3 linked regions of the Cohaesibacter sp. ES.047 genome follow. The protein of the gene in region 2 interacts with the protein of the main gene of each other region in a pairwise test. Links are inferred from orthologs where the notes say so. Each region holds a gene or a part of one and is shown on either strand. Other genes may lie near its edges. The genes, in order: CPH65_RS20245, CPH65_RS19620 and CPH65_RS03775.

Evidence for each region.
Region 1: the proteins of CPH65_RS19620 (region 2) and CPH65_RS20245 interact in binary tests that used the Escherichia coli proteins (3 or more experiments, as listed by UniProt). The link is inferred for Cohaesibacter sp. ES.047 from one-to-one orthologs.
Region 3: the proteins of CPH65_RS19620 (region 2) and CPH65_RS03775 interact in binary tests that used the Escherichia coli proteins (3 or more experiments, as listed by UniProt). The link is inferred for Cohaesibacter sp. ES.047 from one-to-one orthologs.

Annotation. Positions count from the first base shown.
Region 1 is NZ_LT907844.1:4,417,299-4,420,832, reverse strand. What follows is about bases 1-2,818. They hold CPH65_RS20245 (P-II family nitrogen regulator), read right to left. Parts: upstream 1,670-2,818; coding sequence 1,331-1,669; downstream 1-1,330. Other genes in these bases: CPH65_RS20240 (NAD(P)H-hydrate dehydratase), read left to right, coding at 2,353-2,818; glnA (type I glutamate--ammonia ligase), read right to left, coding at 1-1,117. In the rest of the region: more of CPH65_RS20240, read left to right, coding at 2,819-3,534. UniProt on the Escherichia coli protein: P-II indirectly controls the transcription of the glutamine synthetase gene (glnA). P-II prevents NR-II-catalyzed conversion of NR-I to NR-I-phosphate, the transcriptional activator of GlnA. When P-II is uridylylated to P-II-UMP, these events are reversed.
Region 2 is NZ_LT907844.1:4,278,053-4,284,020, forward strand. What follows is about bases 1,129-4,127. They hold CPH65_RS19620 (nitrogen regulation protein NR(II)), read right to left. Parts: upstream 3,182-4,127; coding sequence 2,075-3,181; downstream 1,129-2,074. Other genes in these bases: ntrC (nitrogen regulation protein NR(I)), read right to left, coding at 1,129-2,060; dusB (tRNA dihydrouridine synthase DusB), read right to left, coding at 3,178-4,127. Outside these bases: CPH65_RS19610 (PAS domain-containing sensor histidine kinase), read right to left, coding at 1-457; more of ntrC, read right to left, coding at 627-1,128; more of dusB, read right to left, coding at 4,128-4,215; CPH65_RS19630 (bifunctional 2-C-methyl-D-erythritol 4-phosphate cytidylyltransferase/2-C-methyl-D-erythritol 2,4-cyclodiphosphate synthase), read left to right, coding at 4,503-5,750; CPH65_RS19635 (CinA family protein), read left to right, coding at 5,839-5,968.
Region 3 is NZ_LT907844.1:836,320-842,287, forward strand. Bases 1,133-4,131 are described here. They hold CPH65_RS03775 (P-II family nitrogen regulator), read right to left. Parts: upstream 2,802-4,131; coding sequence 2,463-2,801; downstream 1,133-2,462. Other genes in these bases: CPH65_RS03770 (ammonium transporter), read right to left, coding at 1,133-2,419; tesB (acyl-CoA thioesterase II), read right to left, coding at 3,181-4,044. Also shown: ppa (inorganic diphosphatase), read right to left, coding at 1-8; CPH65_RS03760 (hypothetical protein), read left to right, coding at 392-577; CPH65_RS03765 (hypothetical protein), read left to right, coding at 599-802; more of CPH65_RS03770, read right to left, coding at 1,070-1,132; CPH65_RS03785 (ubiquinone biosynthesis hydroxylase), read left to right, coding at 4,259-5,509; CPH65_RS03790 (Trm112 family protein), read right to left, coding at 5,531-5,752; CPH65_RS03795 (LON peptidase substrate-binding domain-containing protein), read right to left, coding at 5,792-5,968. UniProt on the Escherichia coli protein: Involved in the regulation of nitrogen metabolism. Regulates the activity of its targets by protein-protein interaction in response to the nitrogen status of the cell.

The sequences.
Region 1 (3,534 bases), 140 kb from region 2 along the record:
CGAAGCAGAGGTACGGGTTGGCGGACGGATCAGGGAAACGGGCTTCAACGCGTTTTGCTTTCGGGCTTTCAGTCCAAGGAATACGGACGCAGCCAGAACGGTTCCGTGCCGAGTAAGCGCGAAGAACCGGAGCTTCGAAGCCTGGGATCAGGCGCTTGTAGGAGTTGGTGGACGGGTTGGTGAAGGCGTTCAGGGTCTTGGCATGCTTCAGTATGCCGCCGATGAAGTACAGCGCTTCGTCGGACAGGTCAGCATATTTGTCGCCAGCGAACAGCGGAGCGCCGTCTTTCCAGATGGACATGTTGCAGTGCATGCCGGTGCCGTTGTCGCCATAGATCGGCTTGGGCATGAAGGTGGCGGTTTTGCCGTATGCCTGTGCAACGTTATGGATGACATATTTGTATTTCTGCAGTTCGTCAGCCTGATGGGTCAGGGAGCCGAAGATCAGGCCGAGTTCGTGCTGACAGGACGCCACTTCGTGGTGATGCTTGTCGACTTTCATGCCGAGTGCTTTCATGGTGGAAAGCATTTCGGACCGGATGTCCTGAGCGTGGTCGGTCGGGTTCACGGGGAAATAACCGCCCTTGATGCCCGGACGATGGCCCATGTTGCCGGTTTCATATTCGCTGTCGGTATTCCATGCAGCATCAATGGCGTCTACTTCGTAGGACACTTTGTTCATGCTGTTGGAATAGCGCACGTCGTCGAAGAGGAAGAATTCAGCTTCAGGACCCCAGTAGGACACGTCGCCGATACCCGAGGATTTCAGGTAAGCTTCCGCTTTTTCTGCGGTGCCGCGCGGGTCGCGATCATAAGCTGCACCGGTGTCTGGCTCAACGACGGTGCAGTGTACGCAAAGAGTTTTCTCGGCGTAGAAAGGATCGAGGTAGGCGCTGTTGCAATCAGGCATCAGCTTCATGTCAGAAGCTTCAATGGATTTCCAGCCTCCGATGGAGGAGCCATCGAACATCAATCCTTCTTCAAGGAAGTCTTCGTCTACCTGGTCTTCCATGACGGTGACGTGCTGCAGCTTGCCACGCGGATCGGTGAAGCGAATATCAACATATTTCACTTCTTCATCCGCGATCATCTTTACGATTTCAGCAGGTGTGCTCATTCCAGTATCCTTTACTGCCTGTTGACCGAAAGCCCCTTGTTCCAGCACTCCGTCATGCGGCATGTGCTCGGTTTCATGGGAGGACGCTCGGGTTTTACCTGTTGCTGTTGATTGGGTTTGATTTTTTTGGGTCTAGCGACCGATATTGCTCGGGAAAAGGTGTGTGATTGGTAGGGGACGCCTGCGGGCTGTACCCGTAGACGTCCGCATCCATCAGATAGCTTCGTCGCCAGTCTCGCCGGTACGAATGCGAATCGCCTGTTCCACAGAGGAAATGAAGATCTTGCCATCGCCGATGCGCCCGGTCTGGGCCGCTTTCTGGATGGCTTCGATTGCCTGATCGACCTGATCGTCAGAAAGAATGACTTCGACTTTGACCTTTGGGAGGAAGTCTACGACATACTCGGCGCCGCGATATAGTTCGGTATGGCCTTTTTGGCGGCCAAAACCCTTGGCTTCGATGACGGTGATGCCCTGCAGACCAACTTCCTGCAGCGCTTCCTTCACTTCATCAAGTTTGAAGGGTTTAATGATTGCCTCAATCTTTTTCATAGCTGTTAGCTTCCCCAATTGCTGCCCTAGGGCGCCCTGTGCGGTTTTTTGCCAAGGCCAATCTTTATGCGGCAGACCTTACGAGTGGTCGATTTTTTACTGGATGGGCGTTGTTTTCGATGCCAATCTGACGACGAAAGCCGATAGGGCCAACGTTCCAACCAGGTTGTGAAATTTTATGCATTCTGCGTGCCAATCCTGTCGGTGAAAATAAAAGCAGGAAACGTGCGGTTTCACCAGTGGAGTATGGTCGAATTATCAGGCATTTTGGGGAAAGCATGTGATGCAAAAATGTGCAAATGATTAATTTGTGAACAATTCTCTCGGTCGGGTATGGCATTGGCTGCCTCGCAATTGGATTGATTGTGCATCTCGGCGCCTGTGACGGGGCGCCTTTTGCATAATTTGAGGGCATTTTGGTCCGGTTTGATGTGGGCGGGGCTTTTTGAGCGAAATGACGCTTCTTTTTGGACTTGCTACCCTCATTTGCTGTGCTTGGTCTGTCTTTGGGGCGACGAAGATCACGAAGCGGGCAGCCTGCATTCTTTGTGTGCATATCGATGTAAATCGGCCTGAATGGATGCGTGGAGATTGTTCTGAGCTCGCGCTGTGGTTAGTCTCAAACCACCTCAAACTCTGCCATGTGGATCAATTTGGCAGCACATCTATAGGAGAGCGAGCTGATGGTTGAAGCGCTGGAGCATGTCGTGGAGATCCTCACGCCCGAGCAAATGGGCAAAGCTGATCAGCTCACAATAGAGAGTGGAACGCCCGGCATCGAGCTGATGCAGGTGGCTGGCAAGGCCGTGGCCGATGCCGCGATCGATCTCTTGGAGGAGAGGACCGGCTCGGGGGCTTCGGGTATGGTCTGCATCCTGTGTGGTCCGGGCAACAATGGCGGCGATGGATTTGTTGCCGCGCAATTGCTCGAGGAAGAAGGCTGGAGTGTCCTTCTGGGCTGCCTGGTTGATGTGGAGGAGCTGTCAGGAGATGCGCGGCTCGCCGCCGATGAGTGGGGCGATGAGGTGTTCTCGATTTCGCCGCGTCTCTGGGAGGACGCCGATCTGGTGATTGATGCCTTGTTCGGTGCCGGTTTGACGCGGCCAATCACTGGCGAGTTGGCCGAGATTGTTGATGCGCTCAACAAGAGCGGCTTGCCGATTCTCTCTGTCGATTTGCCCAGCGGTGTCGATGGGCGCAGTGGTCAGATCGGTGGAGCCGCTGTTCGCGCGGATGGCACGGTGACCTTTTTCCGCAAGAAGCCGGGGCATCTGCTCTATCCGGGTAAGGCCTCTTGCGGTCATGTGGATTGTGTCGATATCGGTATCAAGGACGAGGTTCTCGACGAGAGCGGCTCTTGTGCTTTGGAGAATGCGCCGTCCCTGTGGCTCGACAACTGGCCTGAAGCGCTGAAACCTCTGGCAAGTATCGCGTTGGGGCGGCTGGCTGATCACAAGTTTCATCGCGGGCATTGTCTGGTGCTGTGCGGCGATCAGTTTCACAGTGGGGCTGCGCGACTTGCAGCCCGTTCTGCCTTGCGGGCCGGCGCCGGGTTAGTGACTTTGGCGCCTCCCACCAATGCTGCGGCGCTTGTGGCCTCCTGTGTGACGGCGGTGATGGTCGAGCCTGTTGATGACGCGGATGCGCTTGACGCGGCGCTCGCACGCCGAAGCCATGATGTGATTGTTGCCGGGCCGGCACTCGGTACTGATAGTGGCCGCCGCCAGTTGCTCTATCGTACTCTGGAGAAGGATCTTTCGATTCTGATCGACGCCGATGCCATTAGTTGCCTGTCTGACGGGATCGAGGCGGGTGAGATTTCCCTTGCGATCTTGAAGGACAGCCCTGCCGCGCTTTCAGGCTGT
Region 2 (5,968 bases):
TGCGCGATGAAAACCAGCGATCAAGACCGCGATCAAGGGTGATAGACGCGAAAATGGCCACCAGCACAGTCGGCACGGTCGCAACAAGGGCGAACAACCCCATGACCCGAATATGCAGGCGCGCGCCGGCCTTGCCTTTGTGGCGGGCCAGAATGATGGAACTCGCTTCCCAAGAAATCAGAAACGCCAAGCCGACCAGAATGATGCCGTTGACGATCATTGCGATGCGAATGACATCATCGGTCGGTTCGATTGAGGTAAGACCGAGCAGAACCACAAATGTGGTAACGCCGGAGACAACCGCCAGAATGACGACAGCAAGACCAACCAGCCGCACCTTGCGCTGCATGTCCGGCATCTCGCCCACCATCGACAATCCTTCAGCGAGCAAACCCGTACGTCTGCCGCTCCGGTCACTTTGGCCGGGCTCTAAATCCTTTTCGGAACGATCATTCACGCGCAACACATCCTCTGCAAAGGGCCTGATCAAACGATTGAAGCAGGCCCCTCTATTGAACTGAAATGTTGCTTAAATGTGACAGCTATCGCAATGACTGTCCATGCCCCACAGTTTGTTGTGTTAAATTAGCCACATCAAACCGGGAAAAATCGCCAAAGTCTGCCGGTCAGGCACCCCGCACCACCTGAATATCCAGATCCTTTATCTTCTTACGCAGGGTATTGCGGTTGAGTCCCAACAACTCCGCGGTCTTGATCTGGTTGCCCTTGGTCGCGGCAAGCGACGTGCAAATCAGGGGATATTCGATTTCACGCAGCAGTCTGTGATAGAGACCGGGGGGCGGCAAGCTGTCGCCGAATTCCTTGAACAATTGCTCCAGATAGGATTCCATAGCAGCAGCCAGATTCTGGACCTTCTGCTCTGGCTGAACATCCGTGGTCAGACTGATCTGATTGAGCTCATTTTCGATCTGCGCTGCCGTGATTGTTTCTTGTGGGTAAAGCGCAGCAAGACGACGCACCAGATTCTCAAGCTCGCGGACGTTGCCCGGCCAGCGATAGCGCAGCATGACATCAAGCGCATCTGGCTGGATGGTCTTGACCGGCAAGCCCTCGCGTTCGCCGACAGCGAAGAAGTGCCGCATCAGATCCTTGATATCCTCGGACCGCTCGCGCAAAGGCGGCAAACGCATCGGAACCACGTTGAGCCGGAAAAACAAATCCTCTCGGAACAGGCCCTGATGAATGAGGGACTGAAGATCCTTGTTGGTTGCGGCGATAATGCGCACATTCGTCTTGATCGGCGTGCGTCCGCCGACAGTGGTATATTCTCCCTGCTGCAGGACGCGAAGCAGACGGGTCTGCGCTTCCATCGGCATATCGCCGATCTCATCGAGGAACAAAGTCCCCCCTTCAGCCATTTCGAACTTGCCCGCCGAGCGACCAAGCGCCCCGGTGAAAGAGCCTTTCTCGTGGCCAAACAACTCCGACTCAATAAGGTCCTTGGGGATCGCCGCCATGTTGATGGCCACAAATGGTCCCTTGCGGCGTTTGCCATAATCATGCAAGGCCCGGGCAACCAGCTCCTTGCCCGTTCCGCTCTCGCCGGTGACCATAACCGTGAGATCATTTTGCATCAGGCGCGCCAGCATCCGGTAGATGTCCTGCATCGCAGCAGAGCGACCAATCAACGGAATATCCATGCCGTCGTCTTCGGTCGTCTTAAGGCTCGGGCGTGGCTCGGACAGCGCTCGTCCGGCAATGTTGATCAGTTCCTTGAGGTCGAACGGCTTGGGCAGATATTCATAAGCACCGCGCTCGGACGCCTTGATCGCCGTCATGAACGTGTTTTGCGCACTCATCACAATGACTGGCAAATTGGGTCTGGTTTTCTTGATCCTTGGCAGAACATCAAAAATATTCTCATCCGGCATCACGACATCGGTGATCACAAGATCGCCTTCCCCTTGTGAGATCCAGCTCCACAAGGTCGTCGCGTTGGATGTCAACCGAACCGTATATCCGGCGCGGGACAGCGCCTGATTGAGCACGGTGCGGATGGCAGTATCATCATCAGCCAGCAGGATTGTCCCTTTGGTCATGGTACAATCTCCTATTATAGTTCCATGTCGCTGGGTGGCAGCATGACGCGGAAAATGGTTTGACGGCCAGTTCCGTCATACTCAATCACACCTCCATGATCGCCAATCAGCTTGGCAACCAGAGCCAGTCCCAGACCGGATCCGTTCGTCTTGGAGGTGACAAAGGGGTCGAACAGACAATCTTCGATTTCCTTGGGAATGCCCGGCCCGTTGTCCTTGACGCAAATTTCAAGCGGCAGGGATGTTTTCTCGGTCGATCCTGGCACCTGAATGCGGATGCCGGGACGAAATGCAGTGCTCAGAACAATCTCAGGTCCGGGTACTTCCAACACGGCTTCTGCAGCGTTCTTGACCAGATTAAGGAAAACCTGAACCAGTTGATCCTGATTGGCATGCACGAAAGGCAGGGACGGATCATATTGTTCCCCGAAGTGGATGCGGTCGCCGAATTCAGCCTGTGCCAGCTTCTTGACCCGATCAAGCACCACATGAATATTGACGGCCTCTCGCTCAACGGGGCGTTGGTCGGAAAAGACCTCCATACGGTCGATCAATCGGACGATCCGGTCTGTCTCGTCAGTGATCAGCCTCGTCAATGCGCGGTCATCGTCGGACACCGAGCTCTCGAGCAGCTGGGCAGCACCGCGAATGCCCGAAAGCGGGTTCTTGACTTCGTGGCCGAGCATGGAGGCAAGGCCCGTAACGGAGCGAGCCGAATCCCGATGGGTCAACTGCCGATCCATCTTGTCTGCAATCGTGCGCTCCTGCAGCATCAGGGTAACAGCGCCCGTGCGATCCTGTACCGGTGCGGCATAGACATCCACCACCTTGTCTATTCCGATGCGCGGATTGGAAATATCGACCCGATATTCATTCACCGGCGCAAGTCGCTCTCTGGCCTGATCCACCAGAGCCAGAACGGGGCTACCAAAGGGAAGAAGCGTTGTCAGCTTTTGCTTGGCAAGAACCGCCGCGCTTGTCTGAAAGAAAAACTCCGCCATATCGTTGGCCGCAACCACATAGCCGTCCCGATCAATCATGACGATCGGGTGCGGTAAGGCACTGAGCATCAGTTGATAGGGAACGTCCTTGGGATTGCTGCGTCTTGGCTTGTCATTCATGCTACCTGCCTCGCCGCAGCCAAATCGAAAAAGTCGCGCAGCCCCGCGCGAACGCGTTCCGGTTCATTTGCGGTCAAAATTGTCTTTTTCAGATCGGCCAGTTCGGAGGAATAATAGCCGGTCCGTTCAATTTGATAATCCATATACCACCCCAGATGTTTGCGGGCGCAACGCACGCCCACCACGTCCGGATAATAGTCAATCATTCGGTCATAATGCTCGAGCACGAGAGGGAGCAAAGTCTCTCCTTCGGGCTCGTCAAGCTTTTCCCCGGTCGCCAGATAGTGCGCCACATGACCCGGCAGCCAGGGGCGCCCGTAGGCACCGCGCCCCACCATCAGCCCATCGGCACCCGACTGGCCGAGAATTTCCATGCTGTCCGCTTCACTCATTACATCGCCATTGGCAATGACCGGAATGGACACGGCCTCTTTTACGGCGTGGATCGCAGTCCAGTCAGCCGTTCCCTTATAGAACTGGTTGCGGGTGCGTCCATGGATGGTGACCAGCGCAACACCGCTCTCTTCAGCTCTGCGCGACAACTCCGCCGCATTGTGGGATGCATCGTCCCAACCCAGTCGCATCTTAACGGTGACAGGCACCGACACCGCGCCGACAACCGCATCGATCAATCTCAGCGCCTGATCCAGATCCCGCATCAACGCCGACCCCGAATAACCTGAAATGACCTTCTTGGCCGGACACCCCATATTGATATCAATGATCGAGGCCCCGGCGCCTTCACTCAGGCGTGCTGCCTCGCCCATCCAGTCCGCTCTGTTACCGGCCAATTGAACAGCATGGACCTCAAGCCCCTGCCCTTCTGCCCGAAGGCGCATTTCTTCCTTGCCAACAGCAAAGGCTTTGCTGGCAACCATTTCGGAAACCACAAGCCCGGCTCCGAATCGACGCGCAAGGGTCCGAAACGGCACATCCGTGATACCGGACATGGGTGCAAGAAAGACGCCGTTTGGAACGACGACGGGTCCGATAGCAAGGCTGGAGGCGGCCTTATGTAGGGAGCTGGACTTCATAAGGAGGTCATCTTTCAAGGCATTCTTCAAAAACAGTATAGAGATGCCTAATAAATGTGCAAGGGAATTTAGTGTCTACAATTTGGTCATTAACACCCTTTGTGCACGCATGCGATCTCACATGGGCAAAAGCGGCTCAGATTGCTTTGGCAAAAAACAGGAATTTTCAATTGGTCAATTCCCAAACAGACCGCCCCCTGCTAAAGCAATGAGCATGGTGGTAATCCAGAATGATCTGCCAAACGCAAATGGATCCGCCCTTAAAGCAAAAGCACAAACGCACAAGGATGGCAACGAACATCATGACATGCGCCGCAATCATCGTGGCTGCCGGAGTTGGCAACCGCGCCAAGCGAAGCAGCGACACTGTTGCCAAACAATATGTCCGAATTGCCGGAAAACCGGTCCTTTGCCACACGCTGATACCCTTCCTGGAATCAGAGGATATCGATTTCGTCAAAGTGGTCATCGCCGAGGGGGACAGGTCGCTTTATGATTGTGCCATCGAGCCGCTGCTGTCCGATTATCCGGAAAGCCTTCTGAAAGCCAAACTCCTGCCGCCAGTCATAGGCGGGGACACGCGACAATCATCCGTCCTGAACGGCCTTGATGGTCTTGCCGATCACAAGCTGGACAACGTTCTTATCCACGATGCCGCCCGCCCCTTTGTCACCAGACAAATTCTGAGACGCTGCCGCAGTGCCCTGCAACAGCACAAGGCCTGCCTCGTCGCCACCCCGGTCACCGATACTATCAAGCGCGTATCGCAAGACGGCGTGATCGAGGCAACAATCGACCGCTCGACACTCTGGGCAGCCCAAACACCACAAGGCTTTCATTTCGACTTTATCCTTGAAGCCCATAGGCGCGCCGCCCAATCCGTCACCGCCGCATTCACCGATGACGCAGCCGTGGCCGAATGGGCGGGTCAGCCCGTTCGCATTGTAGAAGGCAGCCCCAGCAACACCAAACTGACAAACCGGGAAGATCTAGACATGGCAGAACAGGCCCTTAGCGGCATCAAGCCCGCCACCCAACCTCTGACCGACGCAAGAATGGGCACGGGATACGATGTTCACGCCTTCGAGCCGGGCGACGGCGTGATCATCGGTGGTATATCCATCCCCCATGACCAAAAGCTCAAGGGGCATTCGGATGCCGATGTCGGCCTGCATGCCATCACCGATGCGTTGCTGGGCGCCATAGCAGATGGCGATATCGGGACCCATTTCCCGCCCTCCGACCCCAAATGGAAGGGCGCATCCTCGGATCTTTTCCTCAAGGACGCAATGCGGCGCGTTGCGGATCGAAACGGAAAGGTCTCCAACATCGACCTGACGATCATTTGCGAAGCACCCAAGATCGGACCGCATCGCCCTGCCATCCGCGCCCGCATTGCTCAGATTTGCGATCTTGACCTTGAGCGTATCAGCGTCAAGGCGACAACGAGCGAGCGGTTGGGCTTCACGGGCCGCAAAGAAGGAATTGCGGCCTTGGCAAGCGTCTGTGTCCGATTGCCCGAACCGCAAGACTAGAGTATCACTGGTATAGACCTGTTGCGTGCAGCCGGACGAATGCGCAACTCACGCGGCCCTATGATCAAACAAGCGGCAAGGATTCGCCATGTATGTTCCCTCCGATGCAATCGAACTGTCGAACGAGTTGCTCGATATCGCCAAAAAGAAGGGATACACGATCGCGGCAGCCGAATCCTGCACCGCCGGCCTGATTTCAGCCACCCTCACCGAAGTCC
Region 3 (5,968 bases), 3.4 Mb from region 2 along the record:
ATATTCATGGCTGCAACTCCAATTGGGGCCTGATGCTCGTCCGGCCCGATTGCAATAAATCGGACAGGGTTGGACCCGACCAATTGCATGCCAACCCCACGTCGCCATGCAATGGTCGATTGTTGTTGCCGGTTTAGGGTTTCTTTGCCGTGAGTGCAAGACAAACCTTTGATCTAGCGACGCGTCTTTCTTTGCTGTGCCGGATCAAGCGCCTGTAATTTTCCGTATAAATGCGTTGATCTTCAAAATTTTAGTGATCGGCTCTGTGCAAATTTTAAGTATTTATTGGAACCTTTTTCGGGCTTAGCGCGTCATATAAGCGAGGGCGATGAGGGAAAACACTGAAATCGCTTGGACTTTAAATATCAACTGATCAGTCGTGAGGATGAAAATGGTTGTTTTTGATCCGGTTAAGTTCATGGGGTTTGTCGCCGGTAGCTCTCTTTTGGGAGCGATTTTGCTTCTTGGCTCTCCGGCGCGATCTCAAGAGATGACGTCGCAATACAGCAAGGTCGAAACGGCACCGTGCATGACTCGCATCGTCGATGCGGAAGGCCAGCATTTGAAGCAGCTCTAAAGGCGGAGAGGGAGTTTCTTTGTGCTTGCGCGCGATCGCACCAACGCCGAGGATCAGGCGCTGGTTATCACCAAATACCAAAAGCATGACGATTGCATCGCTGGCTTGGTCGAAGCGACGGCCGAACCCGATGCCGAAAAATTGGTGAGGAATTTCGTCTGCGGTCAGGTTCAGGCCAAATGGAACAAAAAGACCGGCAATCTGGCGGACAGCATGCAGTTCTGAGTATACATAAACTGATGATCGAAAGCTGCGGCACTTAGGCCAGCAGCGAGTGGGGAGCCCTTGACCGGCTGCCCTTTTTTTATGCCTTCATGCCGTGACGTTGGCGCCGCACCGTTCTTTGCTTCTTGAAGCGATGTAGATCGAGCAAAAAGACAAAAAAAGAAACCCGCCGGTGGTTGCCGACGGGTTTCTCCCTCTGGAGCCCAGTTGTGGGCAAGTGAGCTTTGAGCGGAGGAGGTGATGGCCTCCGCTCTGCTCTTGTATCGCTTATACGCGCTGGCTGCCGTGGCCGAATTCCGGGTATGCTTCGACGCCGATTTCGGCTTTGTCGAGACCCATGTATTCTTCTTCTTCGGTAACACGGATGCCCATGACGGCTTTCAGGATGCCCCATACGATGAACGAGCAGACAAGGGTGAAGACGCCGTAGGAGACGACACCGATGAACTGGGTCACGTAGGAGGTGCCATCGTTGGTGAACGGAACAATCATGGTGCCCCAGATGCCAGCCAGAAGGTGGACAGGGATTGCGCCGACAACGTCATCGATTTTCAGCTTGTCGAGAAGCGGAACCGCAAAGACGACGATGGCTGCGCCGATGGCGCCGATGATGATGGCCTGACCAATGGTTGGGGTCAGCGGTTCAGCGGTGATGGCAACAAGGCCAGCCAGTGCGCCGTTGAGGACCATGGTCACGTCGACCTTCTTGTAGAGGATCTGCAGAAGGATCATTGCCGTGACGACACCGCCAGCAGCTGCCATGTTGGTGTTGGCAAAGATGCGGGAAACGTCGGTCACATCACCAATGGTGCCCATAGCGAGCTGGGATGCGCCGTTGAAGCCGAACCAGCCGAGCCACAGGATGAACGTGCCAAGGGTCGCCAGAGCAACGTTGGAAGCAGGCATCGGGTTCACGGTGCCATCTGCTGCGTATTTGCCTTTACGTGCACCGAGAAGCAGAGCACCAGCAAGAGCTGCCCAGCCACCAACGGAGTGAACGAGCGTGGAACCGGCGAAATCGGAGAAGCCCATTTCGGACAGCCAACCTGCACCCCACTGCCAGGACCCGGCGATTGGGTAGATGAAACCGGTCAGGACCACTGTGAAGATCATGAAAGGCCACAGTTTGATGCGCTCGGCAAGGGTACCGGACACGATGGATGCGGCGGTTGCCACGAACACCATCTGGAAAAACCAGTCAGATGCGGTGGAATAGCCGGTATCCAGAGCGTTGCCGCCAACCGCATCGATGCCATACATGAAGGAGAAGGAACCGATATAGCCACCATCAACGCCGGTGTACATCAGGTTGTAGCCGATCAGGTAGTACATGATGCCTGCAACGGAATACAGGGCGATGTTCTTCAGGCTCTGCATCGAGACGTTCTTGGTGCGAACCAGACCGGCTTCGAGCATTGCGAAACCAGCGGCCATCCACATGACGAGGAAGCCACCGATCAAGAAGAGCAAGGTGTTCAGAATATATTGAGTATGACTAGCAGCTTCGCCGGTCGCGGCTGCTACTTCGGCAGCTGGAGCGGCGGCGTCCTGTGCAAGGGCCGGGCCCGCCACAAAGGCAGCTGCGCCAACAAGAAGGGCAAGGGTTACTTTTGACATAGGGTTGTCCTTGATTTTTCGCTTCTACTTGACTGGGATTGGCTTAGAGCGCGTCGGTGTCGGTTTCGCCGGTGCGGATGCGCATGACATGCTCAAGAGAGGTGACGAAGATCTTGCCATCACCGATCTGGCCGGTGGCCGCTGCCTTGGAGATGGCTTCAATGGTCTTTTCAGCCTTGTCCGATGTAACGGCAACTTCGATTTTGAGTTTGGGAAGGAAGCTGACCGAATATTCGGTCCCGCGATAGATTTCGGTGTGACCCCGTTGACGACCAAAGCCTTTGACTTCCGTCACGGTCAGGCCTTCAATGCCTTCAGCGGACAGCGCTTCGCGCACGGCTTCTAGCTTGAATGGCTTGATAATGGCGATAATGAACTTCATGGCACTCTCTCATGTCCCTCATTGGGTTTCTTTTTTGACGATACCTCCCCAAATGTCAGGCGAATTCGGGTCGGGCTTTTTCGTTTCATCCCCCTTGCTCTTTCAAGAGCCGTGCCAATTTCAGTAACTTTTTGTTAAGCTACTGAAAACGCGTTGAAATCGGGAATTTGAGTTTGGAAATGTGGCTTGCTTGATAATTGTGCAACGACCAATTTTGACTAAAAAACGCTCAAAAAATATAAATTGCACAATTTTTGTCCAGTTAAATGCCTCGATTTTCAAATCATGGCCCGGTGGGGAGTCATTTCAAGAGTTTAAACTGCTCAAGCTTTGGGCGATATGGTTAATTCGTCTGGCGAGCGTCCGTCTGCAGTGCCACTTATATGCTCACTTTGCGAATTAGTCCTTCCTGAACAGTAGAGGCGACCAAAACCCCGTCGCGGCGAAAAATGGATCCGCGATTGAAACTGCGCGCGCCGCCGGCCCATGGACTGTCCTGGGAATAGAGCAGCCATTCGTCCGCCTTAAAGTCGGCATGAAACCACATGGCATGGTCAAGGCTTGCTGCGCTGATGTCCTCGTGGAATACCGAGCGGCCATGGGCAAACAGCGATGTGTCGAGCAGGGTCATGTCGGAGGCATAGGCCAGAGCGCATTTGTGAATGGCCGGATCATCTGGCAGTTTTGAGGTTGTTCGAACCCAAACATGCTGGATCGGATCGAGCTTCTTGTTGGTCGTGTAATGCTCGATATTCACCGGGCGCAATTCGATGGGCCGTGTGCGCCGGAAATAGCCTTTGATGTCATCCGGAGCCTTGGTCATCAGCGCCTCAAAGACGTCTTTTTCTGTGGCGAGGTCTTCCGGCGCGGGTACGTCAGGCATGCCCATCTGATGAGCAAAGCTTTCTTCCTTTTTATGAAAGGAGGCCGACATGGCAAAAATCGCCTCGCCATGCTGGATCGCCAGCACACGGCGCGTGACAAAGGACTGGCCGTCGCGCAGATTGTCCACTTGGTAGATGATGGGCGTGGTGGGATCGCCCGGTCGCATGAAATAGCATTGCAGAGAATGGGCGAAGCGATCCGGCGGCACTGTGCGCGATGCTGCAACGAGGGCCTGACCAATCACCTGGCCACCAAAGACCCGCTGCCATCCCTCCTTTGGACTTGTGCCCCGGAACAGATTTACCTCCAGTTGCTCCAGATCGAGAATGGAAAGCAGAGTGTCAATTGCTGAATTCATGTGAAGGTCCGTCGGCTTACTAGATAACGTGCTGGTTTAAAGACGTCACAGTCTCCGAATTGGCGTGTGATTGCAATTGGTCCGGAGTCGGAAATTAGGGGTATTGGGGTTGCCTGATAAGAACTTGTGCTTTCGCTTCTTCGTAGAAAGATGCATAAACTGAGGCGAAACGGAACTGACAGGCACCGGTTGGCCTGTCCGGAAAGGAAGACCGATGTCAACAAGCAAAGGCCAAGCGCACACCGAACCGATGGACCGTTATGATCTGGTGATTGCCGGTGGTGGCTATGTGGGCCTGTCGCTGGCACTGGCTGTCCGTCAGGCTGTCGACTTGTCGGTGCTGGTGATCGAACCGCAGCCCTTTGATGTGATGCGCAAGGATGAGCGCGCGTCAGCAGTGGCCGCTGCGGCTGGGCGAATGCTTGATGAACTGGGTGTGTGGCAGACCATCGAGCCGGACGCCGAACCCATTCGCGACATGATCGTTACCGACAGCAAGCTTCAGGATGTGGTGCGGCCGGTGTTGCTGACATTCGAGGGCGATACGGACAATGGCGAGCCCTTTGCACACATGGTGCCAAACGGTGTGATGGTGGGTGCCCTGCAGGATGCAGCGCGTGATGCCGGCGTCGAGCTCGTTGAAGCGGAGTCGGTGCGTGATTTTGTTGATGAAGAAGCGCGGGTGCTGATATCGCTTGCCTCGGGCAAGGTTATCGAGGCGGGGCTGTTGATTGCTGCGGATGGCGTGCGGTCGCGCCTTAGGGATCTTGCAGGCATTTCGACCGTCAAGGTCGACTATGATCAGGTTGGCATCGTGACCACCGTCGAGCATGAGCGGCCCCATGAAGGACGGGCGGTGGAGCATTTTCTGCCAGCTGGTCCCTTTGCCATTCTGCCACTCAAGGGCAATCGCTCGTCTCTGGTATGGAATGAGCGCACGAGCGACGCCAGACGCATGCTGGACATGGATGATTTCACCTTCGGGCTTGAGCTGGAACGCCGGTTCGGCAAGCAGCTGGGGGCGCTCAAGGAGCTTGGTCCCCGCAAGGGCTTTCCGCTCGGCATGACACTTGCGCGGTCTTATGTCGCGCCGCGCTTTGCCCTGATCGGCGATGCTGCACACGGTATTCATCCGATTGCCGGGCAGGGGCTCAATCTGGGTTTCAAGGATGCGGCGGCTCTGGCCGAGGTGATTGTCGCGGGCGCACGGTTGGGCGAGGATATCGGGTCGCTTACCGTTCTGGAGCGCTATCAGAGCTGGCGCCGGTTCGATGTGGTGCAGATGGGCATGACTTGCGATCTTCTCAACAGGCTATTCTCGAACCGCAGCGACGTGTTGCGTCATGTGCGTGATTTCGGGCTGGGTGTTGTCGAGCGGCTACCGGCCCTCAAACGCATGTTCATAGAGGAAGCCGCTGGCAATCGGGGTGATGTGCCGCGCCTGCTCAAGGGAGAGGCGCTGTGAGGCTGTCCACCGCGCGTGGTGTCAGTCTTCGAGCCTGCGGGCTTCGCTCGCCAGCATGATCGGCACGCCCTCGCGGATGGGATAGGCCAACTTGGCTGCCTTGCTGATCAGTTCCTGCGCGCCCTCGTCGTAGATGAGTGTTGTCTTGCTCACCGGGCAGACGAGAATTTCCAGAAGCTTGCGATCAACTGTTCCGGTTTTTCCCTCCGGTTGGGCGGTTTTGCTAAATTGTGACTCTGCCACACTCAATCTCCCGTGTTTTCCGATCGCTTCTGCCGGTCTTTATTGCAGGGTGGCCGTGCCGTCGCTGTCGCCGCTTGCCAGATGCATTTCGGTGATGGCGATCAGTGTTTCGGCGCGCAAGGACAGGCTTTCTGCTTCCAGAAGAGCCTGTTTTTCGGCAATTCCGTAAGGACTCATCATGGACAGGGAATTGACCAGAATCTCGTTTGACGATTT